Regions from separate parts of the Priestia sp. 179-F W1.4 NHS genome, predicted to be linked through region 2. Evidence: a T-box and tRNA genes for the amino acid it is inferred to sense, from the RefSeq annotation. Region 2 holds a T-box; the other holds one or more tRNA genes.
What was found. A T-box is a leader RNA that pairs with one kind of tRNA and senses whether it is charged. The one in region 2 lies ahead of thrS (threonine--tRNA ligase), so its partner is inferred to be a tRNA-Thr.

Region 1: it has a tRNA-Thr gene. The T-box ahead of thrS (threonine--tRNA ligase) is inferred to sense a tRNA for this amino acid. The anticodon was not compared.

Annotation. Positions count from the first base shown of each region.
Region 1 covers NZ_JBIQFF010000001.1:952,235-967,352, forward strand. The annotation lists gene ACH0CI_RS04875 (ATP-binding protein) at 31-1,305, shown strand; gene ACH0CI_RS04880 (LacI family DNA-binding transcriptional regulator) at 1,452-2,468, shown strand; gene ACH0CI_RS04885 (amylo-alpha-1,6-glucosidase) at 2,556-4,676, shown strand; gene ACH0CI_RS04890 (ABC transporter substrate-binding protein) at 4,749-5,990, shown strand; gene ACH0CI_RS04895 (carbohydrate ABC transporter permease) at 6,014-6,916, shown strand; gene ACH0CI_RS04900 (carbohydrate ABC transporter permease) at 6,933-7,754, shown strand; gene ACH0CI_RS04905 (TetR/AcrR family transcriptional regulator) at 7,864-8,784, opposite strand; gene ACH0CI_RS04910 (DHA2 family efflux MFS transporter permease subunit) at 9,050-10,573, shown strand; gene ACH0CI_RS04915 (aromatic ring-hydroxylating dioxygenase subunit alpha) at 10,606-11,658, opposite strand; tRNA gene ACH0CI_RS04920 (tRNA-Thr) at 11,868-11,940, shown strand; gene ACH0CI_RS04925 (ABC transporter ATP-binding protein) at 12,206-13,156, shown strand; gene ACH0CI_RS04930 (ABC transporter permease/substrate-binding protein) at 13,156-14,679, shown strand; gene ACH0CI_RS04935 (YwaF family protein) at 14,986-15,118, shown strand, end outside.
Region 2 covers NZ_JBIQFF010000003.1:549,723-564,840, forward strand. The annotation lists gene ACH0CI_RS18010 (MBL fold metallo-hydrolase) at 1-23, shown strand, start outside; gene ACH0CI_RS18015 (SunI/YnzG family protein) at 42-299, shown strand; gene ACH0CI_RS18020 (GNAT family N-acetyltransferase) at 339-800, shown strand; gene ACH0CI_RS18025 (iron-containing alcohol dehydrogenase) at 991-2,163, shown strand; gene ACH0CI_RS18030 (MFS transporter) at 2,342-3,547, shown strand; gene ACH0CI_RS18035 (helix-turn-helix domain-containing protein) at 3,690-4,538, shown strand; gene ACH0CI_RS18040 (NAD(P)H-dependent oxidoreductase) at 4,668-5,252, shown strand; gene ACH0CI_RS18045 (ATP-grasp domain-containing protein) at 5,564-6,826, shown strand; gene ACH0CI_RS18050 (cell wall hydrolase) at 7,027-7,485, shown strand; partial or broken gene ACH0CI_RS18055 (sulfatase family protein) at 7,992-9,734, shown strand; T-box leader at 10,400-10,628, shown strand; gene thrS (threonine--tRNA ligase) at 10,682-11,899, shown strand; gene ACH0CI_RS18065 (hypothetical protein) at 12,071-12,274, opposite strand; gene ACH0CI_RS18070 (amino acid permease) at 12,661-14,061, shown strand; gene ACH0CI_RS18075 (MFS transporter) at 14,128-15,118, opposite strand, start outside.

The DNA.
Region 1 (15,118 bases), on a different contig from region 2:
TTTTATATCATTTGAAAGACCGGTGAATGCATGAGTTTTGTCACGAAAGATTTGTTAATTAATTTTTTATTTATTTTATTGGCGCTGTTTTTAGTGCAGATGTTTTATTTGATCAAGTATGCTAAAAAAGTTCATTGGTGGAAAGATCACTATATCGCGGTATTTCCGATTTTAGCTATTATCTTCTGCCTTTTGTTTCCGGTTAACGGAGCTTATGTCCCGGATGACTATCGAATGGATTTACGAAGAATTCCTTATATTTTAGGAACGTTATATGGAGGCTGGCCGCTAGGAAGCTTACTTTTTGTCTTTATTTTACTGCTGCGCTTGCTAATTGGCGGGTACGATGTAGGGTTTTTATCAACATTAATTGCTCTTCCGATTTTATCCATTCCTTTATTTTTCATAACAAAATACTTTTTACATTTCTCATTAAAAAATAGAATTATCGTGAGCACCTGTCTCAGCGTAGTCGGTTCTTTATTAGCTATGCTTGTATCTATTTTTGTCTTGCACGTAACAAGCATTCCTATTAGCGTGTGGGTTCAGTTTGCTGTTTTAGATGTGGCAGGCATGTTTGTGATCACCATACTGTGGGAAGCGATACGGGCAAATTTACTAGTGCTGCAGCGCCTGATGAAAGCAGAAAAGCTAGAAATTGTCAGTCATTTAGCCGCCAGCATCTCTCATGAGGTGCGAAATCCTCTAACTGCAAGCAGAGGGTTTATGCAAATGCTCCAAGAAGATGAAAAAGAACCCGCTAAAAAACGCTACATTTCCATTGCGATTAATGAACTAGACCGTGCGAAAGAAATCATTGATGATTACTTGCTGTTTGCCAATTCTGCTCCGGAACGAAATGAAAAAATGAATATTTCAGAAGAGATTCATCACGTCACCCATATTATGACGCCTCTTGCCAATATGAACGGGGTCGCTATTGATTTTACATTCGACGAAGAATTGAAGTTCTTTGTAATGGGAGAAAGAAGAAAGCTTCAGCAGTGTCTAATCAACTTATTTAAAAATAGTATTGAAGCCATGCAAAACGGAGGCACGTTAACTATTAAAGTAGGAAAAGAAGGCGGAGCTGTTATCGTTGATATTATTGATACGGGCTGCGGTATGACGCAAGAACAAATCAACCGGTTAGGCGAACCGTATTTTACGACAAAAGAAAAAGGTACGGGGCTTGGAACGATGGTATCTTTCAGTATTATTCATTATATGAAGGGAAAAGTAAGTGTGTCTAGCGTAAAAGGAAAAGAAACGTGCTTTTCACTTCAATTTCCTCTTTGTGAGTAAAGAGCAGCTTTAGGGCTGCTTTTTTTATATGCAAAAATTTTAAAAATAGATAAAAGTAAACTGATTATTAAAAAAGTATTGAATTTAAGAAATGAAAGCGTTACAATCTATTTAAAGTTATCCGAAACGTTTTGGAGGAATTTTGATTGACAACGATTAAAGATATAGCGCGAGTTGCCGGCGTATCTGTAACAACGGTGTCTCGGGCTTTAAATGGTTATTCAGATGTAAATGAAAAAACAAGGCAAAAGATTGCAGCCGTAGCAAGAGAGCTGGACTATAGCCCCAATACGTTAGCTCGAGGATTGGTTATGCAAAAGTCAAAGACAATTGGACTACTAGTTTCAGGCATCAGCAGAGAGAGCGTAAAAGATAATTTCACGTTTGAAGTATTGTGCGGTGTAAATGAGCGTGCATCTACTTTGGGGTATGACTTGATTTTATTTAATACAAACACGATGATGCAGCGAGAAAAAACGTATACTCAGCTTTGTCGAGAGCGAAGAGTGGACGGGGCAATTATTCAGGGCATCAAAAAAGAAGATCCTTATTTAAAAGAAGTAGTAGAAAGCGATATTCCTTGTGTTTTAGTTGATATTCCCGTCCATTCTAGTTCAGTAGGCTATGTCACCACCGATAATGCCTTGGGAGCTAAAAAAGCGGTTGAACATTTAGCGAGTCTTGGCCATCAGCATATTGGGATGATTAACGGACATGAAGACGCATTTGTCAGCCAAGAACGTCTCAATGGATACAGACAAGCCCTCAAAGAATGCGGTTTGTCGTTTCGGTCTGAATGGGTTGTAAGCGGAAAGTTTGAAGAAAAGAAAGCAGAGAAAGCTGCCAGTGAGCTTTTAAATAAGTATGAAGAGCTCACCGCTATTTTTTGTGCAAGTGATTTAATGGCACTGGGAGCATTAAAAGCATGCAAAGAACTTGGCCTTGATGTACCAAAAGACGTTTCGATTGTCGGATATGATAATATTGTTCTTGCTTCTTACTCGTCTCCAAATTTGACGACTGTAGGGCAGGAAGTATATCAGATTGGCTATGAAGCTGCAGATTTACTAATTGAGATGCTAGAAGGAAAAGAAACAAATATGAAGCGTTATCTTGATACACAGCTGATTATTCGAGAATCAACAGCTAAAAACCACGGCTAGTGGTTTTTATATAATGTAAAAACCGAAACGTTTCGGTTTTGTGTTTCATTTTTCCAAAACGTTTCGGTGAAATTTAGGGGGATGGAAATGGATTACCGTGTGATTAAAGAAAATGACTTATTTTTACTAACAGATCAAGCAGGAAATATCACTGAAAACCATCAGTATGGTTTAGGGCTATATATGAAAGATACGCGTTTTTTGAGCAAATTTCATTTGAAAATTAACGGTACAGATCCTGTGTTATTGTCCTCAAGTGCCGACGAAAACCTGTTAGCCACAATTCTTCTTACTAATCCGCATATGGAAAAAGAAGGAGAACTATCGCTGTGGCGAGAGTCTGTAGAAATAGAAAGAAAGCGCTTTATATATGAGGGTATTTTCTATGAAAAAATAAAATTGAAAAGTTATTTTCCTAAAAAAATTGCTTTTACATTAAGTATCCAAGCAGATGTCGATTTTAACGATATGTTTATCGTAAGAGGTTTTCAAACTGGAAATGTCGGAAAACGAACAGGGCAAATAAAAGGGGAAAGCAGTTTAATATATACATACGAAGGATCAGATGATATCAAGCGTTCGACACGGATTTCTTGGGATAAAAAAGCCTTACACGTGTATGAACAAGGAGAGGTTATGTTTTCTTTCGAACTGAACCATCAGGAAGAAGAAGAAATTACATTAATGGTTCAGCCGCAAATGGGCGAAGACATCAATGAAAATATTTTATCAGCTGGTGAAGCATTTAGTTTACTAACGCAGTCATATAAAAAGTGGGAAAAATCTTCTACAAAAGTGACAACCGATCATCCGACAATGCAGCGCCTTATTACAAGAGGACTTAACGACCTGCGCGTACTGCTAACGGATGTAGGATTCGGTGCTTTTCCTGTAGCTGGATTGCCTTGGTTTGGTGTGCCATTTGGAAGGGATAGTCTAATTGCAGCGCTTCAAATGCTGGCTTTTAATCCGGAAGTAGCAAAAGGAACGTTACGTACTATGGCAGCATATCAAGGAACGGCAAATGATCCATGGCGTGATGAACAGCCGGGTAAAATTATGCATGAAATACGTTACGGAGAACTAGCCAACACAAATCAAATACCTTTTACTCCATACTACGGAACAGTTGACGCGACACCATTATTTTTAATTTTGTTAACGGAATATGTGAAGTGGACGGGAGACTTCGAGTTTGTAAAAGAAATGCAAATGACTGTCGATGGAGCTTTGACATGGATCAATGAATATGGAGATCGAGACGGTGATTTATTTCTTGAATACCATCAAGAATCAAGTAAAGGAATTGCTAACCAAGGATGGAAAGACTCAGGGGATTCTGTTGTCCATCGCAGCGGTGAATATGCAAAAACTCCTATTGCTTTAGTGGAAGTACAAGGCTACGTATATCAAGCGAAAATGGGTATTGCTTCTTTATATGATCAGTTAAACAAAACAAATGAAGCAAATAATTTACGTGAAGAAGCTGAGCTGCTACGTAAAAAGTTCAATGAAGCCTTTTGGATGGAAGACGTGTCATTCTATGCCATTGCACTTGATGAACATAAACATCAAGTAGGAACGATTACGTCAAATCCAGGTCATGTACTTTTAACCGAGATGATGGATGAGGAGAAGCTGAACAAAGTAGCGGAAAGGCTAGTATCAGAATCTATGTTTTCGGGATATGGAATTCGTACAATGGCAGAAGGAGAAGCGGGTTATAATCCAATGAGTTATCATGACGGGAGCATTTGGCCGCACGATAATAGTTTAATTGTTCTCGGTTTGAGTAAAGCGAACAAGCAAACAGAAGTCAATAAAGTGATAAAAGGGCTGGTTGATGCAGTTGAGCATTTTGAATACGACCGCCTTCCAGAGCTATTCTGCGGCTATTCAAGTAACCTTGGCAAGCCTGTCAAATATCCCGTTGCCTGCTCACCTCAAGCTTGGGCAGCCGGCACGCCTTTAGCTTTCGTACAGGCGATGCTGAGACTGTTTCCTGATAGTACAGCAGGTACTATACAGATAAATCCTTTGCTCATAGACGATATGAATGAAATCTCTGTAGAAAACCTTGTGATTGGCAGTGGGAAACTTTCATTAACGGTTAAAAAAGAAGAAAGCGAAACTATTATTTACGTGAAAGAAAATACGACAAAATACGAGCTTCTATCTCAATGTAAAGTAAGAAATTATGTAGGTTAATGTTACTTCGACCGCGGCTTATTAAGCGTCAATTAATAAGCCGCAGGTCAATGAAATGAAAGGAGACAGCTAATGAAGAAGTGGATACTCGCTTTAAGTTTGGTTCTGGCAGTGGCTGGAGCAGCTTTAACTGGATGTTCAAATGTACAAGAAGTTTCTGGGGAAAATGGTCAAGTCGAAATTGTATTAGCCGGCTGGGGAGGCAACCCAACAGAGACGAAGCTGCTTAATCAAACTATTCAAGACTTTGAAAAACTCCATCCATCAATTCATGTGAAGCATGAAGTAATCACTGATCAATACATGGATATTTTAAAAACGCGTTTAATAGGTGGAAATGGTCCAGATGTTTTTTATCTTGATGCACTTGAAGCGCCGGGTCTTATTAATACAGGGGTTTTAGAACCTTTAAATTCTTATGTAAAATCTGATTTTGATGTTCAGGATTTTGAGAAACCATTATTGAAAGCGTTTCAAAAAAATGGAGAGACTTATGGTTTTCCAAAAGATTACTCCACATTAGGCTTATTTTACAACAAAAAGCTATTTAAAGAAGCAGGAGTAGAAGTACCAAAAACATGGGATGAGTTTAAAGAAGTTTCAAAAGTATTTAAAAAGAAAGGGATTCAAGCGTTTGGTGTCACGCCGGAATTAGCGCGTATCTTCTACATGGCGCAGGCAAACGGAGGAGACGTTGTAAAGAACAATAAGGCAAACTTTGCTACGAAAGAAGTCGTGGATTCTCTTCAGCCGCTCATCGATCAGCATTTAAAAGATAAAACGTCTGTACAGCCCTCTGATGTAGGCGCAAATTCAGGTACGGATATGTTTGCACAACAAAAAGTAGCTATGGTGATTGAAGGGAATTGGATGATTCCATTTTTACAGGAGTCCTTCCCAAAACTTGATTACGGTACAGCGGAAGTTCCGACAATAAACGGTCACAAAAATACGATGGCATTTACGGTCGCGTATGTAATGAATGCTGACTCAAAAAAGAAAAAAGCATCTTGGGAGCTCATTCAGTACTTAACCGGGAAAGAAGGAATGGAAACTTGGACAAGCAAGGGTTATGCATTGCCAACAAGAAAATCCGTAGCGGATAAGCTTGGTTTTGCTGAAGACGAAAAACGAGGTCCATTAGTAAAAGGAGCTGCTTATGCAACTGTCTGGCAAGATGGTCCGTATTTGCCTATTATCATGAATAACTTTAATAACCAGTTTTTAAGCGCCTTTTTGGGACAAAGTGATTTAGAAACAGCTTTGAAAAAAGCACAAAAGCAGGCAAATCAAGAGATTAGTATTTATGAATAAGGCTCGGCGGGGGAGTGGAGGAAATGAAAGACGGAAAAATACGAACGTACAAACCTCGTGATGTAGGGCAAGGATATGCTTTTATGACACCTACACTGTTTGTACTATTGCTGTTTGTTATTGCACCTATTTTTTATGCCATCTTTTTGTCTTTACATAAAGTTCAATTGCTGGGAGGAACTGAGTTTCATTTTCGAGGGCTTGAGAACTACATGAAGGTTCTTGAAGATGAGAAAGCTAAAATTGCTCTTTGGAATACGGTGAAGTATGTAGTAATTGTTGTACCGGTACAAACCGCATTGGCACTTATACTGGCTGCCACATTAAATGCAGGGCTAAAAGCAGAAAAAGTTTTTCGCATTATTTATTTTTTACCTACACTTACATCATCGGCTGTATTAACGCTTATTTTTATGTGGATGTACAATCAGAATGGGATTGTGAACGAGTTTCTAAAGTTTGTTGGTCTTCCAACTTACAATTGGCTTGGAGATCCTCAGGTCGCTTTGATTGCCATTATGATTATGAACATCTGGGCAACAGCTCCATTTTTTATGGTTATTTATTTGGCAGCTTTGCAAGACGTACCAGATTCGCTTTATGAAGCAGCTCAGTTAGATGGGGCTAATGTATTTCAACGATTTTGGCATATTACAGTTCCGAATCTGCGACCGGTTACATCATTCGTAGTGATCATGGGACTGATTGGTACGTTTCAGTTATTTGATCAATCGTTTATTTTCTCAGGAGGTTCAGGAGGTCCTAATAACTCGACTCTGACTGTTGTTCTGCTTATTTATCAATATGCATTTAAAAATTTAGGTACCATGGGGTATGCTGCAGCACTAGCCTTTATGCTGGCGCTCGTGATTTTGGTGGCAACGGTTATTCAGAGAAAGTTTTCAAAAGAAGAAAGTATGTACTAAGGGGGGGAAGAAAAAGATGAAGAAAAAAACAGGAGTCCTCATTTTATATACGATTTTCAGCATATACGCGCTGATTACTCTGATTCCATTTATCTGGGCGCTGTCAGCTTCTTTTAAAACGCTAGAAGAAATTGTGTCAGGTACGGTGAACTTTATTCCGAAACACTTTACGCTAGACAACTATAAACAAATTTTTGTGGAACAAAAGCTGTTCCCTCGCTGGATGTTTAATAGCTTATTCATTGCCGTAGTAGGAACAGCTCTGAATTTGCTATTTAACTCAATGGCTGGTTATGCCCTTGCACGCCTCAGTTTCCCGGGAAAGAAAAGTTTATTTATTATTATTTTAGCGGTGCTTATGATTCCTGGACAAGTAACGATGATTCCTAATTTTTTAATTTTAAAAGAGTTAGGCTGGTTAAATACCTATCAGGGAATGATTGTACCGGGAATGGTAAATGCGACTTTTATATTTATGATGCGTCAATTTTTTATTAATTTCCCAAAAGAGCTTGAAGAAGCAGCGGAGTTGGATGGGTTATCGAAGTTTGGAACATTCTTCAAAATAGTCCTTCCACTTGCAAAACCTGCCTTAGCAGCACAAACGATTTTTGTATTTATGGGGTTTTGGAATGATTTTATGAAGCCTTTAATTGTGATGTCTGATGAAAATATGTTCACGTTGACTTTAGGTCTTAACACATTTAAAGGTCAGTATATCAGTTATTGGAACTATATTATGGCAGCTTCCATGGTTTTTACACTTCCAATTTTGCTCATTTATGCGTTTTTTAACAAATATTTCATTAAAGGAATTTCGTTTACTGGAGGAAAATAAAAAAGAGGCTGGGATAAAAGTATTTTAGTTGGAATTACAAACGAACGATTAATTAAAAAATCATAATCGTTCGTTTTTTGTTGTTATGGTGAGCGTGAATTTCATATGTTTAGTTGCTTCTAGCTGTTGATTGAAGTTCACTCACATACTGATCAATCATCGTTTGCAGTTCCTCTAGGTTCGTTTTACTGTTGTTAACAGGCAGCTGCTTTAATGAATGCAGGGCACTATCCACAACAAACTTGCGTGGATTCGATTGTTTAAACATCTCTTCTTCAATAAAACTAATAAGCTCTGTGCATTTTTGACGTTCGAATTCATCCGTAAATTGTTTGTGAGCTTGCTTTTTTAAATCGATAAGTGCTGCGGAAATGTCCTGTTCTATTTGATTTTTAGTATTTGGGCAAGATGGAAGCCATTCTTTGATCGTTTGCGGATCGAGCAAAATGTCTCCTGAACTTGCTACTTCGTCTACAAGAGGAAGCAGACGCTTAACGCTGTAAGTTATAATCTCATGGGGATCAGTCTTTGTACCATTGACCATAAAATTATAGTGAAAGTTGCGGTGAAGCATGCCAAGAAACATAATTGCACAATCTAGCAGATAAGGTTTCTTTTCTTGTCCAAATAAATCAATAAACCGTTTGTAGAACCAGTTTACTTCAATGAACTGGGTTTTTTTTATGTATGCTTTTAAATCAGGATCATTAGAAACAAATACTTCTTCAAGTAACGTAAAAAATTTATGTTTGTGATGGTTTTTCATCTGCGCATCGATCTGTTTAATAAATACATCTACATCGGTCAGACTTTTACCAACCAGCAGCTGATTGCGCTCTTGTTCAATTGTTGTATGAAGCCAGGTAAAAACAGCGATTAACAATTCATTTTTTGAAGAAAAATAGTTGTAGAATGTTCCTTTTGAAATGCCGCTATAATCAATGATGTCTTGAATGGATGTAGCTTGAAATCCCTTTTCAACGAAGAGATGGTGTGCATTTTTTACAACTTGCTGTTTTCGATTATTCATTATTATCACCTAAATGTAAAATTAGACTCATGGTCCAACTTCATGATACATGATTTAAAGCGTTTACACAAATGTTCTTTTCAGAAAACTGAACGATATCACGACAATTTATTGGTATAAAAGGATTATAGGACTAAAAAAGTTGAGAAAATAAAGAACGTGAACGTAAGATTTTTCACTTGCATAAATTGGACTCACAGTATAATATACTCTATGTAGAACACGTGTCTAAAAAAATGAACCTAAAGTATAAGGAGGTACAATAATGAGTCGATCGATAAATCAAATGGAAAAGCCGCCTTATGGCATAATTGCTATTTTGTTAATTGGCGCTTTTATCTCATTATTGAATGAAACGTTATTAAATGTGGCGCTGCCGTCTATTATGAAAGACTTAGATGTGACAACGTCAACTGTCCAGTGGCTTTCTACTGGTTATATGTTAGTGAATGGTATTATGATTCCAACTACCGCTTTTTTAATTCAGCGCTATTCTGTCAGAGGCTTATTTTTAACGGCGATGACTTTATTTACAGCAGGAACAATACTTGCAGGTGCTTCGCCCGTATTTTCTGTGTTGTTAACCGCTCGTATTATTCAAGCGTCAGGCGCAGCTATTATGATGCCGCTTTTAATGAACGTATTGCTCACAAGTTTTCCATTAGAAAAACGCGGAGCTGCGATGGGGATTTTCGGTTTAGTTATGATTTTTGCTCCGGCAATTGGTCCTACATTATCAGGATGGCTAATTGAACACTATGAGTGGAGAATGCTGTTCCACCTTGTTACGCCAATCGCAGCCATTGTATTAATAGGCGCTTTCTTCCTATTAAAAGACAAAAAAGAAAAAGTGGAAATCAATTTGGATTTTTTATCCCTTTTGCTATCTACAATTGGATTTGGCGGACTTCTATACGGGTTTAGCTCAGCAGGGGATAAAGGCTGGGATTCTGTGGAAGTATACGGTACCATTATCGTAGGAGCTGTGGCTCTGATTTTATTTATTACACGTCAGTTCAAGCTTAAAACACCGATGCTTGAATTCCGCATTTTTAAATATCCAATGTTTGCTTTATCATCAACGATTTCGATGGTGATCACAATGGCATTATTCTCAGCCATGCTGCTAATGCCAATTTATGTTCAAACGGTACGGGGCATTTCTCCTCTTCATTCAGGATTACTAATGCTTCCAGGTGCGCTGCTAATGGGTGTGATGTCACCGATTACCGGAAAATTATTTGATAAATTCGGAGCGCGTGCATTGGCTGTAACGGGTCTAACGATTACAGCCGTTACGACGTATTTCTTCAGTAACTTAGAGCTTGATACGACCTATACAACGCTCATTACGCTTTACACGCTTCGTATGTTCGGAATGTCTATGGTGATGATGCCGGTTATGACAAACGGATTAAATCAGCTTCCGCAGCGTTTTAATCCGCATGGTACTGCGATGAACAATACGCTTCAACAAGTATCGGGAGCCATTGGTTCGGCTCTTTTAGTAACGGTGATGTCAAACCGTACAGCTACTCATGCAAAAGAGCTCGCTCAAGATGCAATGAGCGGAGCAGGAGCAGCTAATGCAACCGCAGCCGGGGCAGCTCAAATGAAAGAACAGATTGGGATGCAGGCAATGGTACAAGGGATTAACGATGCGTTTGCTGTCTCAGTAGTCCTAGTGGTGGTTGCCTTAATTCTTTCATTCTTCATGAAACGCGCAACGCCGGCAAGTGAAGATGAAGTGATAAAGGAAACAGCAGCACGTGAGCAGTTTGCTAAATAAAAAAATCCCCGCTGAGACAGCGGGGATTTTTTTTAGCTTGTATATCTAAAGCTTAAGCCCATTTTCTTTAATAATTTCCTGTAACCGATGGACGTTTGATCAGCCATAATATGCGCTTCCATCTGCAGGTCTAAAGGCAAGTCTTCAGGTTTTTGGTTTTCAACCATTTCACGGTCTTCGTCAAAGACGCGAAGGTTAAAGTCATACACACCTTCAACGGGAGAATCTTTGTCAAAGTTTCGAGCGATTGGCGCGAATAAACGTGTTTCGCGGGCTGAAATAGGAGAGACTGCATTCATAATCCACAGCTCTGCGCCTTCTGGGAAGTATACTTTTAGCGTAGCTGTAAACGGGGGATAAACATCAAAGACGCGAAGCCATTTAAAATCAGGTGGATTTAAATGCTGCTGTTCTTTGGAATAATTGCTCACGGTGCTCGTATATTCTACATGAAGCCCATAGTCTGTATCGCTTACTTTATATTTAGGCACAAAGGCGTTGTTTCGATCACCAAATGTGTCTGTGTGAACCCAAGCAAAATGAGCTACGTCTAAAAAGCCTTCCATTTGACGACCGGCTGAACCCATGATATCAAAGCTCGGACAAACAATTTGCTGAAAATCAGGGTCCTCCCACGCATCGAAATAAGGCAGGTTATCTTGTTCTCCTGTCAGGGACGTCCACACTAATCCATATCGTTCAATAACTGGATAGACGGCCATACAGAGACGGGGAGAAATGTTGGCGTCAGGGTGAGCTGGAATTGACGTGCATGCGCCGTCCGTTGCGTAGCGGAAGCCGTGGTAAGGACAGACAATTTCATCATCTTCCACCCAGCCCATGCTAAGCGGGGTGCCTCGGTGAACGCATAAATCACGTGCCGCTACAACTTTGTGTGTGGTGCGGTATAAAACTAGATTTACATCTAGTAATTTTACGGACGTTGGTTTTTCTGTTACATCACTGCAGCGTGCGACGGGGTACCAATACTTAGCAAGCGTCGTCCAATCTTCCAGGCTGAACGTGCAGTCTCTTGGGTAGGGAGTTGCCGTTTTTGATTTTGTCATGGTTGGTTGTTGTTCCATCTATTTTCTTCCCTTCTTTTGTAAGCTATTTTACTAAGGGTAATATAAAAAAAGAAAATTCACACAATTTATGTAAGAAGTTCTAACATGAAATATGGAACTTTGTAGAAAGTGCGAATTTCAGAAGACGCAAATTAGAGAATATACCAATAAAAAAATTTAAAAAGCGCTTCCTAAATAAATTTAAACGTGATATAATTTTCCAAGACGCTGGTGTAGCTCAGTAGGTAGAGCACTTGCATGGTAAGCAAGAGGTCGCAGGTTCGATCCCTGTCGCTAGCATACTCAAAAACCTTCTTTCTTGTTGAAAGAAGGTTTTTTTATTTGGATTGGCTTTAAATTTATTCTCCGAATTATTCTTCCCCGCCTTGTGAAAACTTTAACAGTTTGATAGCCTTATTAGGAGGCTGTTAGAAAACATGTATATCTTTTCCACTATGTCTTATGAATCATATTTAGAAATATTCTTAAAAGAATGTTTATTACCTCTAAGTATTGGGTACACGAAACTAGGGGTTAAATTTCAACAGGGAGTGTGAACGATAATTTGATTACGTTTAAGAATGTGTCAAAGCAATATCCAGACGGTACGACCGCCGTGAAAAATATTAATCTAGAAATAAAAGAAGGAGAGTTTTTCGTTTTAATTGGTCCGAGTGGATGTGGAAAAACAACCACCTTAAAAATGATTAACCGTCTTCATGATATTACCGAAGGAGAACTATACATAAAAGATAAGCTCGTATCGGACCACAACATACATGAGCTACGCTGGAACATTGGTTATGTGCTACAGCAGATTGCTCTTTTTCCTCATATGACCATTGCTGAGAATATAGCCATTGTACCGGAGATGAAGCATTGGAAGAAAAACAAAATCAAAACGCGTATTGATGAACTGCTTACCTTGGTAGGACTAGACCCAAAGCAATATCGAAACCGAAAGCCGTCTGAGCTCTCAGGTGGCCAGCAGCAACGTGTAGGTGTAGCACGTGCCCTCGCAGCTGATCCTCCCGTTATTTTAATGGACGAACCCTTTAGTGCCCTCGATCCGTTAAGCCGCGAACAGCTTCAACAAGATGTTATTAGCTTAAAAGAAAAAATCAAAAAAACATTTGTGTTTGTTACGCATGATATGAGCGAAGCCATGACGCTTGGAGATCGTATCTGCCTGATGAAAGATGGGGAAATTGTTCAAGTTGGCACCCCGGAGGAATTCATTCAAAAGCCTAAAAATGAGTTTGTGAAAACATTTATTGGAAATCAAGGAAATACTTTATTTGAGACATTGGATATGTTTGTCAAAGAAAGTGAACAGCCAGACGTAGAACCTACCGAAGAGCTAGCTTCAACCGCCACTGTTCAGCAGGCAATGGACGCCCTTTACGACCATGAAGCAATAGCTGTGAAAAAAGGGAGCAAACGCATTGGCGTTGTAACGCGCAAAACTCTATTAGCGTTTCTTTCTGATAAAACGAAAGAAGGAGGAACGCTGTAATGAATGCACTAAGCGCATTATTAGATCAACGAGGAGATGCCCTGTTTCAAGCTCTTCTTGAACACATTCAAATTTCACTACTGGCTCTTGTGATCGCCGTATTAATTTCAGTGCCGCTTGGACTGTACTTAACGAGGCATGACCGCATTGCTGAACCGATCATTGGCGTAACAGCCGTACTGCAAACCATTCCTTCACTCGCTTTATTAGGATTACTGATTCCTCTTGTCGGAATTGGAACCTTTCCCGCGGTTATTGCACTGTTTTTATATTCGCTTCTTCCTATTGTACGAAATACATATACCGGAATTAAAGAAGTGGACCCATCTTTAATTGAAGCATCCAAAGCCATGGGGATGAACTCGTGGAGACGATTAATCAAAGTAGAACTTCCTCTAGCGCTTCCTGTCATTATGGCCGGAATTCGCACAGCGATGGTACTCATTATTGGTACAGCGACAATCGTGGCTCTTATCGGAGCAGGCGGACTCGGAAGCTTAATTTTGCTTGGTATTGACCGAAGCGATAATAGTTTGATTTTATTAGGAGCCGTTCCAGCAGCATTATTAGCGCTTATTTTTGATGGAATTCTGCGAACGATTGAACACTCTGCTAAAAAAGGGTCCAAAAAACGCTCGTTCATCATGATCATCGTATTAGTACTTATTCTTGTTTCTCCGTTTGCAGCGATGAGCGCAACAAAACCAGACCTTGTTATCGGAGGGAAAATTGGTGCAGAACAAGATATTTTAATCAATATGTACAAAGAATTAATTGAAGATCAAACCGATATGAAAGTAAACCTTCGTTCGTCGCTTGGGAAAACGGTATTTGTATTTGAGGCTCTGCGTAACAAGGAAATTGATTTGTACCCTGAATATACGGGGACAGCCATTGTGACGCATCTAAAGGAACAGCCGGACAGCAAAGATGAAACACAGGTGTACAAGCAGGCAAAAGAAGGATTTAAAAAGAAATTCGGGCTTGTCTATTTAGATCCAATGAAGTTTAATAATACGTACACATTGACCGTGACAAAAGAATTTGCCAAAGAAAATAATCTAACGACCATTTCAGATTTGGCAAATGCAACAGATAAAGTAAAAGCAGGATTTACGCTTGAGTTTAAAGATCGTGAAGACGGCTACGTAGGCATTCAAAAAGAATATGGCCTTACTTTCCCGAATATTAAAACGATGGAGCCGAAGCTTCGCTATCGCGCTGTTGAAAAAGGCGATATTAACATGCTTGATGCTTACGCAACGGATCCCGAAATCAAACAGTTTGGTTTAAAAGTCTTAAAAGACGACCAGCAGTTCTTCCCTCCGTATCAAGGAGCGCCTGTACTTCGTGAAGATACGCTAAAAGAGCACCCTGAACTGAAAAGAATCTTAAATCAACTGGGTGGTAAAATCAGTGACGACGAAATGCGTGAAATGAACTATCAAGTAAATGCAAAAGGAAAAACGGCTGAAGAAGTCGCTCATCAATTCTTACTGAAAAAAGGATTAATTAAAAAATAAAAATGAAGACAAAACGATCCGTACAAAAGTATTTTAGCTAAAAGAAGATCCGAACGATAAATCGTTCGGATCTTTTTATTGGCATGGTGGACGTGGCTTTCATATATGTAGGTGCTTCTAGCAATTGATTGGAGCGCAAGAGGCAATTCATACTCGATCATTTACCCCATTTGTTCTTCTTTATATTGGCGTGATTTCGTTATGTTTCAATCTCTTTTTGCTGTGAGAGAAGCATTAATGAAAATACGATTTTATGAACAAGCTAAAGGTACCAAATTTGTTTTTTGATGGAGAGGGGGCGCCGTTATGAATTCATTTTTTGCGTGTCATCCTGTACAACATTCTTTTCAGCTTTTTTCAGTTGAACACCTTGTAACTTTAGCCATTATCGTGATCATAGGAACAGTTATTTTTTTGTGTCGAAAGCAGCTGCGAAAAA
Region 2 (15,118 bases):
ACTTTGCACAGGGAGAAAGTTAAGGGAAGGGGATGTATAAAATGTTTACACCAACTATCAGTGTCCGAAAAATAAATGATAATCTCATTATAAAATGGCAGCTTTCACACTTTACGATTCCGTTAGAAGACATTCTTGAAGTAACGGAAGATGACACGTACGGAGGCAAAGAAGTAAGCGCCATTCGAATTGGCCCTCCGTACGGAACGACTGACCGCATCTTTATAAAAACGACCAATAAAAACTATCTGTTATTTACCTCAAATGCATCGGCTATATTAAACGAAATAAATTCATAACGACCATTACTAAATACGAGATATATAGGAGAGAAAAAATTGAAGATTAGCCGTACTTTCGATGCTGATACAATTGTCAACCTTAATCAGTCTGTTCATCAACTGCATGTAGAATTATACCCCGAGCGCTTTCAAACATATGATTTTCAGAAGATACATGAATTTTTTAAGAACCTGATGAAAGACGATAGATTTATCTTTCTTTTAGGAGAAAACGAAGGTCAGCATGTGGGATTCGCTTGGCTGGAAATAAAGCAGTATTCAGAGACAGTGTTTAAAAAGACTTACAAGTCAATTTATGTTCATCAAATAAACATCGCAGAACCCTACAAAAACAAAGGGTTTGGTTCGAGTTTGATGAGAGAAATTTATAGCATTGCTCGTGAAAAAGAGATCACTACAATTGAGTTAGATTACTGGAGTGACAATACGATTGCCGAGAGCTTTTACGAAAAAGAAGGATTTGTTACGTATAGAAAAATGGCTTATAAAGAACTTTAAAGAGAGCATTTACTTGCTCTCTTTTTTATATCTAAGAAGCCATTTTCTTCATTTTAATTACTCAATAAAATAAAGTACGCGATTTGAGAACTTAACTCTTGAAAAATTTTTGTTTTACATTTATACTTACATTCTTGTTCGCGAAATGCGACAACTCACTTTATATTCAACTAGGAGGTATACAGATAGTATGGAAAATTTCATTTATCATAATCCCACAAAATTAATCTTCGGAAAAGATCAGCTTCAAGCATTATCAGAAGAGCTCCCGAAATACGGAAAAAATATTTTGCTTGTTTACGGCGGAGGAAGCATTAAGAAAAACGGTTTATACGATCAAGTTCTTACGCTGTTAAAAGAGTTAAACGTAAATATACATGAGTTAGCGGGCGTAGAGCCAAATCCTCGACTATCTACGGTACGAAAAGGAATTGAAATTTGCCGAAATGAAAACATTGACTTCATGCTAGCAGTCGGCGGTGGAAGCGTGATTGACTGCACAAAAGCAATCGCTGCCGGAGCTGAGTATGAAGGAGACGTTTGGGATATTATTAACAAAAAAGTAACGGCTACAAAAGCACTGCCGTTTGGAACAGTATTAACATTGGCAGCAACAGGTTCTGAAATGAATCCTGATTCTGTTATTACGAATTGGGAAACAAATGAAAAATACGTTTGGGGAAGTGCCGTTACGCATCCTATATTTTCGATATTAGATCCTGTAAACACGATGTCTGTTCCTAGAGATCAAACTATCTACGGCATGGTAGACATGATGAGCCATGTGTTCGAACAATATTTCCATAACGTGAAAAACACGCCTTTACAAGATCGTATGTGCTATTCTGTATTACAAACAGTAATTGAAACAGCACCGAAATTACTAGAAGATCTGCAAAGCTACGAGCACCGCGAAACGATTTTATATTCCGGAACAATCGCATTAAATGGAACACTTCAAATGGGCTACTTTGGCGATTGGGCTTCACATACAATTGAACACGCAGTATCAGCGGTATATGATATCCCTCATGCGGGTGGTTTAGCAATCTTATTCCCAAATTGGATGCGATACGTTGTAGATCAAGATGTAACGCGTATGAAGCGTGTAATGACAAGCATGTTTGATATTGATACTGCAGGTAAAAGCGACAAAGACATTGCATTAGAAGGAATCGATAAGCTGAGCGCTTTTTGGTCGAGTCTTGGTGCACCTTCTCGCTTAGCTGATTACGATATCGGAGAAGAGCGACTAGACGAAATTGCTGGAATTGCTGCTCGTGAAATGGAGCACGGAGGTTTCGGTAACTTTAAGAAACTAAATAAAGATGATATTTTAGCTATTTTAAAAGCATCACTATAAAGTGAAAAACAAAAAGAAGGAGACATAGATCTCCTTCTTTTTGTTTTATCTTATAAATGATTGGAACTTAAGTAGCGTATGGAGAAATTTTTTTCTAGGATTTCGGTTAATAATCTAAGAAAAACCTTTATAATTGAGTACAGAAAGAACGCTTTAGAGGATATAAGGGAGTGGGAAGATGAAAAAGTTTGCGCTAGCTTCATATGCGCTTTATTTGCTGGGCGGATTAGTCATTACATCCGTAGGGTCCGTCTTACCGCAATTGTTAACACATTATCATGTGTCCTATACAGTTGGCGGACAGCTTGTATTATTAGGTTCTTTAGGATTTTTGATAGGAGTTCCTCTATCTTCTTTTCTATTAGGACGCTTTAGAGAAATGAATTTACTTACAGTTTCTGCACTAATGATAGCGCTATCACAAATAGGTATGCTTTTATTGCCTCCATTTGAGTGGATTATCGCATTCAATTTTTTAAACGGTATTGGTGTAGCCGCATTGGAAGTAGTGGTAGCTACTTTAATGATGGAAGTATTTATTGGTAGAAGAGCTATTGTTATGAGTTATTTAGAAGTATCATTTGGTCTAGGTGCGCTGTTGATGCCGTTAGTAGCTAGCTTATTGATTTCACAGAACAGCTGGAGGTTTTCATTTTTTATAACGAGTGTACTAGCTTTACTAATGGTTGTGGTCTGTAGAATGATTCCTTTTAAAAAAGAGACTGTTTTAACTTCAGAAAGCGATGCTTCAGACGCCAACTCAGAACCTGCCCCTGTGCTTGCTAAAAATCAAAGATGGAAAATACTCGCTCTTTTTAGTGTAATGATTTTTATGTACGCGGGAGTGGAAAGCAGTATGAATAATTTTCTTTCGTCTATTTTTATCGCGTATCTAGATGTAATTCCGTCACAGGCTACTTTGAGCATAAGCGTTTTTTGGGTGGCTATGCTAATAGGACGAGTGGCTACTGGATGGATTATTCGAATCGTTACATACGAACGTTATCTTTTTGGCAGCATTGGAGGAACAATTGTGAGTTTAATGCTGTTTATTGTGTTAAAAGAAGCAGTAGCAGGCTATATTTTATTAGGATTTTTAGGGCTGGCAATGTCAGGTATCTATTCGATAACGATGGTATATGCTAACCATACGTTTACTGGATCTGCTCGTCTTGTAACAAGTTTAATTACTGGTTTTTCAGGGCTTGGAGGTGCTGTTTTCCCTGCGCTTATTGGCTTTACTATGGACGCAAGCGGCATTACCTCAGCGCTTTGGTACATAACAGCTTTTGCATGTTTATATCTTCTAGCGCTCTGTATCATTTTTTTCGTTCAGCGGGGTGCAAAACAGAAATCTAATAACCATTTACAGGCTATGAAATAAAGAGTTCGTCATAAAAGAAGTGAATCTATGGTTCACTTCTTTTTCTTTTTATTCTCTCTTTCGTTATAGTAATCAAAAAGGGTTCACATAAATTCAAACTAAAAAGTAAAAAATGGATATATCTATATAAAAGGAGCGCCATATGAAAGAAGTAAAGTTTAACTCAAAGGACGTTTTGAGTCAACAACAAGAAAATGTTCAAATTATAAAAGCAGAAAACGTGCAGCCTCAGCAAGCACGTGAAACGTTGGATAAACATTTGATTCTTCTTCACCGTACGGCAAAGCCTGTTGCGATTCAAGAAACAGTAGCAGACAGCTTTCATGGAGGAGTAGCGTTTAAAAATGATATTAACTTTATTCCTGCGGGAGCTGACAGCACTTGCGAGTGGAAAGAACCGTTATCTTTTTTACGTGTTGAGTTAAATCCTCAAATCGTTAAAGAAATAGCTGATAAAGAAAGCTTATCTTCTAGCCTTGATCTAAGCTATTACCTTAGAAATCAAGATCATAAAATGCAGCAGCTTCTTTTGTGGCTTAATGAAGAGGTCGAACATGGGAATCCTCAAGGAAAACTTTACATTGACTCAGTTACAAATTTAATTATTTATCACATTTTAAAACAGCATAACGATAGTCAATCCAATTTTCTTAGTAAGACGCCGGGACTTGAGCATCTAAAAATAGCGATGGAATACATGCAAGATCACTATGCTGAATCTATTACATTAGATGAGTTAACTCGTTTATCTAATTTAAGTTCCTCTCATTTCATTAACAGCTTTAAACAAACGCTAGGCGTAACGCCCCATCAATACTTGCTTAAGATTCGAATTGAAAGAGCAAAAGAAAAATTACAAAGCTCCAGTTTGCCGCTTAGTGAAATTGCTTATGAATTAGGCTTTACAGATCAAAGCCACTTCTCAAAGCATTTTAAAAAAATAACGGGAATGTCCCCGCTTAAGTGGAAACAAAATTTCATACAAAAATAACCGAATTTTGTACAAGAAAACGACTTAAATATCTCCTAAAATAAACGTGTAAAGGAATTTAAGAGGAGATGTTTAAGTGAAAATCATCTCCGTACTATAAAAATTATACACAGTATAGGAGAGATCATAATGAAAGTATTAGTAAATATATTTCACCCTAATTTAGCAGAATCTAACGTTAATAAAGCGTGGATGAAGCGATTAGAGAAGGAAGATGTCAAAGTTAATAATATCTATGAGCGCTATCCGAATTGGGAAATTGATGTAGAAAAAGAGCAAGAGCTTTTATTAAAGCATGACCGCATCGTTTTTCAATTTCCTTTTTACTGGTATAGTACGCCTCCGCTAATGAAGAAATGGTTGGACGATGTATTAACTTTCGGCTGGGCATACGGCACGAATGGCACCAAACTGCATGGAAAAGAATTTGTATTGGCAATTTCAGTAGGAGGTCCGCAAAAGTCATATAGAGCAGGAGGTTATAACAACTATACGATTAGTGAGTTAACAAAACCACTGCAACAAACGGCTAACTTAACGGGCATGAAGTTTCTTACTCACTTTGTTCAATATAATTCGGTTGTAGTTACCGAAAAAGAGGTTAGTGAAAGTGCGAAATGCTTAACTCAGCATATAACAGATCCCGCATTAAACCCAGACGTTGCATTAAAAAGAATACTAGATGAGATGGCTGAAAAAGATGTAACTTTATAAATGGTTACTATCTATTTTAATAAAAAACATAAAAAAGAAAGGTTGAACCTAGGTCGACCTTTCTTTTTTTATAAAAATTCTCATTAAATTTTTTCTAACCATATCTTTATAATTAAATAGCAAAATTTTTGCTTTTAGTTTTGCTTTAGTATTTACCCTATAAATTATTCTTTTCTTTACCTTTTACTAATATATCAAATATTCTATATATTCCTAATGTTATATAAAATTAAATTGACAAATATATGAAGCGGTCATTAGAATTTAGTCATCGAACAGTGAAGAACTGTTTAAAAGTAGGGGGGAAGTAAATGCTGTTACAAAATAAGCATCTAGCAGTTGTGTTACAAAATACATATTTACCGTTTATTTTTGAAGAAGCAGAAGCTCTCGGAATTAAAATGACATTTTTTTATAACCAAGAGGAAGCAGAACCTACACATCTTAAACACGTACAAAAATTTATACCCATTGATCTATTTCAAGCTCCGGAGAAAGCTCTTGAGGTTATTAAAACAGAGCATAACCAAAATTCGTTTGACGGTATTATGACAATATATGAACCGGCGTTAGAGTTTGTCGCTCAATTGGCAAAAGAACTAAACTTGCCGGGCTTATCACCGTTTGTGATTAGTAACTGTCGCAACAAACAGATGATGAGGAAGATTTTAAAAGATAGTAACCTTAATACTCCTTATTTTAAAGAGATTAAAAATGAAGAGGAAGTAAAGGATCTTTTATTAACCTATCCTGTTGTAATAAAACCTTCTAACGGATTTGCCAGTCAAGGAGTGTCAAGAGCGAATAATAAAGAGGAACTGATTGACAGTATAGAAAAAGTGAGACGCGTAAATGAAGAAGATCTAGGTAAGTTCACAAAAAATAAAACAGGTATCGTAATTGAACAATTTATAGACGGACCGGAGTTTGCTATTGAGACGTTTTCTGTAGAAGATAAAGTTTATGTACTTTCTATAGGCTACAAAGGAAATTCAAAAGGGCCTTTTTTTGAAGAAGGTGTTTATATAGCTCCAGCTCACCTGGAAGAAAACGTTTGGGAATCTATTTCGCAAGAAGCAGCTAAAGCAGCAACCGCTTTAGGGATTGAAAATGGCCCCGCTCATATTGAATTACGCTTGGACCCAGCAGGAAAACCTTATGTGATTGAAATAGGAGCGCGCATCGGAGGGTCTGGTATTTCACATTATATCGTAAAAGAAAGTACAGGTATTAACTATATGGAGCTAGTTTTTTACTATGTATTAGGTTTAAAACCTCCTGCATTAAAAGACAAAGGACAACAAAAGAAAGTAGTAGGCAACTACATTATTCCTGTACAAGGTCACGGAATTTTCAAAGAAATTCAAGGCGTAGAAGACGTGCATAGAGATAGTGAAGTAAAAAGAGTTATTCAGTTCATAACTAAAGGTACAGAAATTTTTCCGTATCCGCACTTTTCAGGGTACCCTGGATTTATTTTGACGACTCATGACTCTTACTCTGACTGTGAGCAGTATTACAGATACCTAGACTATAAAATAAAAGTTGTTTATGACAATAAAGTAAACGCATAGAGGTTATTAAAGGATAAACTGCAGAGTCGTCTGAAAAAAGCTGCTTTAAAACAGAAAGTTGAACGAATTAAAAAATAGTTAAAAAAATACGAGAATATACAATTTCTTTTGGAACTGGATAATTTTTTGCAATGAAAGACTCCTATATTTCTGCTAGCATATGAACCACGTCAAGAAATAGCAAGGAGGCTTTTATTTTTATGATGAAAAAACTAGTAATTGCTATCGCAATGCTTATCCCGAGTTTTGGTGCAGGTTACTCAGCATTTGCTGCAGCACCCGCTCATGAACAGCACATTCAAGTAAATAAAAATGATAAAGAACTATTAGCTCGTCTTGTATCAGCTGAAGCCAAAGGAGAGCCGTACGCAGGCAAAGTAGCCGTGGCAACAGTTGTATTAAATAGAGTCGACAGCAGCAAATTCCCTGACACTGTAAAAGGCGTTATTTATCAAAAAGGTCAGTACAGCCCAGTCAGCAACGGTCAAATTAATAAACCTGCAGACAAAGGTTCAAAAAAAGCTGTAGAAGAAGCAATTAACTTCCAAGGTCAAGGAAAAGGTTCATTATTCTTCTTTAATCCTGATAAAACGGGAGATCAATGGCTGCGCCAAAAACAAGAAACAATTAAAATAGGGCATCATGTATTTGCAAAATAATAAAAAAGCTAATGGCTAGCTACGTGCTGTCATTAGCTTTTTTAGTTATGTACATAGCATAAACAGTAGAACAACCTTCGAAATTAGAATTTTATGGTAAAATAAAAGAAGTCATTCGTAATTAAAAATATGAGGTGATAACTTGAAAGAGAATATGATGTTTGCTTGGATAGCTTCATGGTTAGCTCTTGTTGGTCAGCTCATTTTTTTATGGGAGTAGCGCTTGTTACAGGGGATTGGCGCTACATGATGTGGAGTTTTATGATAAGCATAATTGTAGATATACCTAGTATAATGGGTACTTATAAACGAAATCAGCAGCTAAAAGCATACAAAAAATAAGGAATATCGTATTGAAACGCGTTATGAAAGACTTAGAGAAATCCTCTAAGTCTTTTTTTGTTTGGGTATAAAAAGACATGAACCTTACTCCGTTCTTCTAAAAAAAGTACTTTTTAAATAGTTTATCAATACAGAACATTTGATAAACACGCGGAGGAGTAAACATGAAAGAGCAGCCTAATTTTTTGTTGATTATGGTGGACGAAGAACGATTTCCACCCGTATATGAAAGTAAAGAAGTAAAAAAGTGGCGAAAAAAACATTTAAAAGCACGTGAATTTTTAAAACAGCATGGAATGGGGTTTACTCGTCACTACGTCGGTTCTACAGCCTGTTCACCGAGTCGAGCTACATTGTTTACAGGGCAGTACCCTTCCTTGCACGGAGTGACCCAAACGCAAGGTATCGCAAAGAAGTCACAAGATCCTGATATGTTTTGGCTGCAGCCTAATACCGTCCCAACGATGGGAGATTATTTTAAGCAGGCTGGGTATCAAACCTTTTATAAAGGAAAATGGCATATTTCTGATGAGAACATCTTAATTCCAGGAACACATAATGTTTTTTCCAGCTACCAGATGCAAACAGGAATACCGGATCCGGAAAAAGAATGCCTCTATCAACGCGCTAATAAGCTTGAAAAGTTTGGTTTTTCAGGGTGGATTGGTCCAGAACCGGAAGGGAGAAACCCGCACAATTCTGGTTCATCTGCGGCCGTTGGAGTGAGCGGACGAGACGAAATATATACAGAGGAAATCATAGAGCTTATTCAACGATTAGAACATCAAGCGACTGAGCAGCCTTGGCTCATGGTAGCTTCGTTTGTGAACCCGCATGACATTGCGCTGTTTGGAGCGATTACCAAACACCTTCCTATGTTTCAGTTTTCTATTGATGAGACGATTCCGAACATCGATCCGCCGCCTACCATTAGAGAATCTTTACAAACAAAGCCTAGTGCTCAAAGCAGCTATAAATACATCTATCCAAAAGCGCTGTAGCCAACGCCAAATTCTAGTTTCTACCGGCGCTTATATTATCAGCTTCAAAAAAATGTTGACAAACAAATTTTGAAAGTCCTTCAGACTATAGAACAATCTTCGTTCTATGACAATACCATTATTATTTTCACGTCGGATCACGGTGATTTGCTGGGGGCTCACGGAGGACTACATCAAAAATGGTACAACATGTATGAAGAGTCGATTCACGTGCCGCTTCTCATTCATAACAAGCATTTGTTTCCTAGTTATCAACGTACAGGCGTGCTGACTAGTCACGTTGACTTGATCCCGACAATGCTTAGCTTGGCTAATATCGATGCTTCCGCTGTTCAAAAGCAATTGCAAAAAAGTCATACGGAAGTACATCCATTTGTTGGGCGAGACCTCTCAGGAACGTTGCGAGGAGAAACATCGCTCTATCAAGAAAAAGCACCGATTTTCTTTATGACGGATGATGACCCGACAAAAGGACTTCACCAAACAAATTTTTTAGGAGAAAGCTATCCGTCAGTCGTTCAGCCTAATCACATTCAAGCGGTCATTGTCGAGTTTCAATCAGCCGCAGGAAAGGAAATCTGGAAATACGCTCGATACCATGATAATCCGCAATTTCGGTCAGCACCTAACGAAAAAGATGAAGTCATCCACCGAGAGCAATATGAAAGTTACCCGGTAGATCTTACTAACCTTAAAGAAACATCGGTTCCGGATCAAATTGAAATGTACAATTTGACCAAGGATCCGTTAGAAACAGTAAATTTGGCTTACCCGTATTTTTCAACAAATGAAACAAGGAAAATTCAGCGGCAGCTTGATGTTATTCTTAAAGAACAACTCAGGAAAAAACGGATTTTTCCGCAAAGTGGAAGCATGTACCAGGAGCTTCCGTCTAAAGATAGATAGAAAATAGTTTCGACGAGTTCAAGCCTAATATTGGTGTAAGTAGAAAAAGGTATATTTAATATTTTAGTATATAAATAAAAAAACTGATGATACTTGTGCTATGTTACTTATTCTGATTTGAGCAGTACTGGATTTTAATTCGTTAATAATACTTAGATAAAGCAAATAAGTGCTTGTAATATCTTTCTTTTTTACCTTTATTTTTACACAATAAAGGTAAAAACAAAATAAAATGCAGGTGTTAATATTATAATGAAAAACTTTTTAAGCCCATATATTCCTAAGTAACTTTTCGGGAATTTAAGCATAAATTAATTCTATAATATTAAAAAATAAAAATTATTTCTTGACTTCTGTAAAATTTATACACTATAATCACTTTTAACAACTAACAAACATTATTTGGCAACGAAAAGGACATGAATTAGGTGCCGTTTTCTTCGCAGAGAATAGGGTCAGCGGCTGGGAGCCCTTAAGAAATCATCTAATTTACCACCTTAGAGCTATTGCAGGGAATGTGCATAACTGAAACTGCAATCGGTAAAACCGTTATCTTTTTTGAGCGTAAAATGCATACAGGTATTTTACGGAATTAGGGTGGTACCACGACCGCATTCGTCCCTTCACTAGGGATGAGTGCGGTTTTTTATGTAGAAAAAATGAATATACAAGCATTGAAAAGGACATGAATCATTTTTAGATTTTCTTTACAGAGAGTAGGGTCACTGGCTGAGAACCCTTAGAAAACGAAATGAATTTACCACCTTGGAGCTGCGGCGGGGAATGTGTATACACTGAAACTGCAACCGGTAAAACCGTTATCTTTTTAAGCGTAAAATACGTATAGGTATTTTACGGAATTAGGGTGGTACCACGGCCGCATTCGTCCCTTTACTAGGGATGAGTGCGGTTTTTTTGTTGAATAAAAACATATTGGAGGAATGAACATGTCAAAACAAATGGAAGCAGAAAAACGAAATCATCAAAAATTAGGTCAAGAACTGGAGCTGTTTATGTCGATGGAAGAAGCTCCTGGTATGCCGTTTTTCTTACCTAACGGAATGATTGTTCGAAATGAGTTAGAAAACTACTGGAAACAAAAGCATTACAAAGCAGGCTATCAAGAGATAAAAACTCCCATCATGATGAAACAGGAGCTATGGGAACAATCAGGGCATTGGGAGCACTATCATGAAAATATGTATTTTTCAAATGTTGACAAACAAAACTATGCGATTAAACCGATGAATTGTCCGGGAGCCATTTTATTGTTTAACAGCAAGCGAAGAAGCTATCGAGAACTTCCGATTCGATACGCAGAACTTGGATTGGTTCACCGTCACGAGCTTTCGGGCTCTTTAAACGGACTGCTAAGAGTCCGGTCATTCACACAGGACGACGCGCATTTATTCGTAGAACTCAGTCAGATCGAAGCTGAGATTAGCCGCATTCTAGCGTTTATCCATGACTTTTATTCACATTTTGGCTTTGATTACAAAGTGGAACTATCCACACGTCCTGAAAAATTTATGGGAGATATTGAAACATGGAATCAAGCGGAAAAGTCGCTTCAATCTGTGCTAAATGAAAAAGGATTAGACTACCAGGTGAATGAAGGAGACGGGGCTTTTTACGGGCCGAAAATCGATTTTCATATTTTAGACTCCTTAGGCCGCAGCTGGCAGTGCGGAACAGTTCAGCTTGATTTCTTAATGCCAGAGAAGTTTGACTGTATGTATATTGGAGAAGACAATAAACCGCATCGTCCTGTAATGATTCACCGCGCTATATACGGTTCCGTTGAACGTTTTATGGCCATCTTGATTGAACATTATGAAGGTCAATTTCCTCTTTGGTTAGCTCCAGTTCAATTTAAGCTTTTGCCTATTGCACCGCCGCATGTGGAATATGCGTACAAGGTGAAACACGAGCTGGAGTCACAAGGGTATCGTGTTGAAGTGGATGATCGTATTGAAAAAATAGGTCTGAAAATTAGAGAAGCCGAAATGCTCAAAGTTCCTTATATGGCCGTAATAGGAGATAAAGAAGTAGAAAATAAATCGCTTGCTATGCGAAAGCACGGGAAGAAAAACATTGGAACAGTAAGTGTTGAAGAGGCAGCTGTACACTTGAATAAAGAAATGGATTCAAACAGAGTTTATTGAGGCCATTTACCTTGCTAAATAGAAAAATCCGATTTTTTAAGTCGGATAGTGATTCCCTTCATCTTGTCTTACACCAAAATGAAGGGAATATTGAACTAGAAGGGTATAAGATATTATATATCGGCAGTATAACTTTTGCCTTAGACAAACGCCGGTATTTTGTGAAAAAAATTATCTTATCCCATTCGAATCGTTTGCATTTGATGGAGCTGAATCTTCATTTGACAATTTGTTCATAGGTTGCTGACCTCGCTTCTTTTTAGAAGGAGAATAAAAAAGAAATTTAAACATAAAGTACACTCCTAATGCTAGTAAAATACAGCCAATAAGTAAGTTAAGCATCTCTCTCCGCCCTTCATACGCTTCAGTTTTCATCATTATAACACCCGTTAAGGTAAAACATTCATCGTTCTGTAAATAATCCCTATGTCAGGAATTTATATTTGAAGATAGGTAGCGAAAAAACTATCTGGAAATGAATCGATTTATTTTTTAGAATATTAATTTTATTCAAACTTATTATACATAATCACAACGATGATTTCTTTATTTAGTTGATAAAGCCAAAATAGAGAGATTAAGAAATCGCTTACAAAAACTCTTGAAATATATATAATGATATTAGTATACTAATAGACAAGTTAGTAATTATTTCTATATAATTACTTCTGTATCTGAAGTAAAAACGCGTAGTCAAATAGGAAAAGACGTCATTTTTAAGTTTTTTAATGGATGAGTGGCAACAGAAAGGAGAGAGTGCAATGGGAAAACTATTTAAAAAGAAGTCAATCGAGCAATTATTAGAACAAAGTCAAAACAAATCTCTAGTCAAAACATTAGGGGCATTCGATTTGACTCTTCTTGGTATTGGAGCCGTAATAGGAACGGGGGTTTTAGTGTTAACAGGCTTAGTAGCTGCTAACGATGCGGGGCCAGCCGTTATTTTTTCTTTTATACTGGCTTCTATTGTATGCGGTTTTGCAGCGCTGTGCTATGCGGAATTTGCTTCAACTATACCTGTATCTGGGAGCGTTTACACCTATACATATGCAACCATCGGCGAAGTGGTAGCACACTTAATGGGATGGACATTGCTTTCCGTCTATTTATTAACGATGTCAGCAGTAGCAAATGGATGGTCTTCTTATTTTAATAATTTTTTAGAGGGCTTTGGTTTTTCACTCCCAAAAGAATTGATTACGATCCCTGCAAATGGAGGCCTGGTGAACCTTCCTGCTATTTGTATTACCCTTCTTATTACATGGCTGCTTTCAAAGGGAACTAAAGAAAGTAAAAAAGTGAATAATTTTATGGTGCTTGTTAAATTATTTATTATCCTTCTCTTTATTATTGTAGGGGCTTTTTATGTGAAGCCGTCTAATTGGACTCCTTTTATGCCTTATGGAATTGAAGGGGTTGTGACAGGGGGAGCGGCCGTATTTTTTGCTTTCTTAGGTTTTGATGCTTTATCTACATCAGCAGAAGAAGTAAAGAACCCGCAGCGCAATTTGCCAATTGGAATTATTAGTTCACTCGTAATCTGCACGATTATTTATGTAGCGGTATGCCTTGTTATGACAGGGGTTGTTTCTTACAAGGAACTGAATGTTCCAGAAGCAATGGCCTATGTTCTTCATTCAGTAGGACAAAATGCAGTGGCAGGAGTTATTGCTGCAGGAGCTGTCATTGGAATTATGGCTGTTATTTTCGCCTACATTTATGCAGCAACACGAATTTTATTCTCAATGAGCCGCGACGGCTTGCTACCAAAAGCATTTGCTAAAACAAATGAGAAAACGGGAGTTCCGACTCTCTCCACTTGGCTAGTAGGAATTATCGGAGCGTTAATTTCAGGATTTATCGATTTAAAAGAACTTGCGAATTTAGCAAATATCGGAGCTCTTTTAACTTTCGGTATGGTGGGCGTCAGCATTATCATCTTACGCAAAACGCACCCAACTTTAAAACGTGGGTTTACAATGCCGTTTGTCCCGGTTTTACCAATTTTATCTGTATTATCTTGTTTATTTTTAATGATTAATCTTCCTAAAACAACGTGGCTATATTTTAGCATATGGATTGTGCTTGGTATATTTGTGTATATAGGTTATTCTCGTAAACACAGTCGATTAACAAGTAAAGAAATGAAAAAAGCGAGTTAGAAGCAAAAAAAGAGCCTTTCATCCAAGAAAGGCTCTTTTTTTGCTTTTTGTTCAGTTGTTAGACAGTTAGGACGATTGTTCACTATGTTTTTTGCGTGTTTCCACAATAAACAGACAAGTGCTAATAACAAAAGCCGTTCCTACAAAAATGGCGCCAACCCAAGGAAGTGAAGTAAGTCCCATATGGTTAATAATTACGCCTCCGAAAAAGGCGCCAAAAGCATTTCCTAAGTTAGCAAATGAGTGATTCGAAGTAGAAGCTAAAGCAGGTGCTTCCTGTGCTAAGTTCATAATTTTCACTTGAATACCAGGCATTACAGCAAATGCTGCTGCTCCCCAGAAAAACAGCGTGATAATCGCTGCTGTTGGGCTTTTGACAGTAAACGTAAAAATAGTCAGCACAATACAAAGAAAAGCAAAGATACCTACAACCGAAGGCATTAACTTCCAATCTGCAAGCTTTCCTCCAACAACATTTCCAAGCGTAACGCCGCATCCGTACAATACAAGTATCCACGTAACGCTGTGTTCACTTACTCCCGTAACGTCTTCAAGAAGCGGTGTAATGTACGTAAATACAGTAAATAAACTACCGCACCCTATTGCACTTAAAAGAAGCATCACAAGAAGTTTTGGTTGGCTAAAAGCAGCAAACTGCTGTTTTAGACCCGTTAATTTTTCTTGACCAAGCTTTGGGATAAACAGAATAATACCGATAAATGCAATGATTCCCATAATGGTAATAGCCCCAAACGAAGCTCTCCAACCTAAGTGTTGGCCAATAAATGTTCCTACAGGAACGCCGATGATATTTGCAATGGTTAAACCTGCCATCATCGTTGCAACAGCACTTGCTCGCTTGTGCGGTTGTACGAGCCGTGAAGCAATAACAGCGCCTACTCCAAAGAAAGTACCGTGACATAACGCCGTAACTAAACGAGCTCCCATCAAAATTCCATAGTTAGGTGCAATAATAGCAATCGCATTTCCGAGAATAAATAAAAGCATGAGTAAACAAAGCAGAAGCTTTTGAGGAAGTCGATGAGTGAAAATGGTT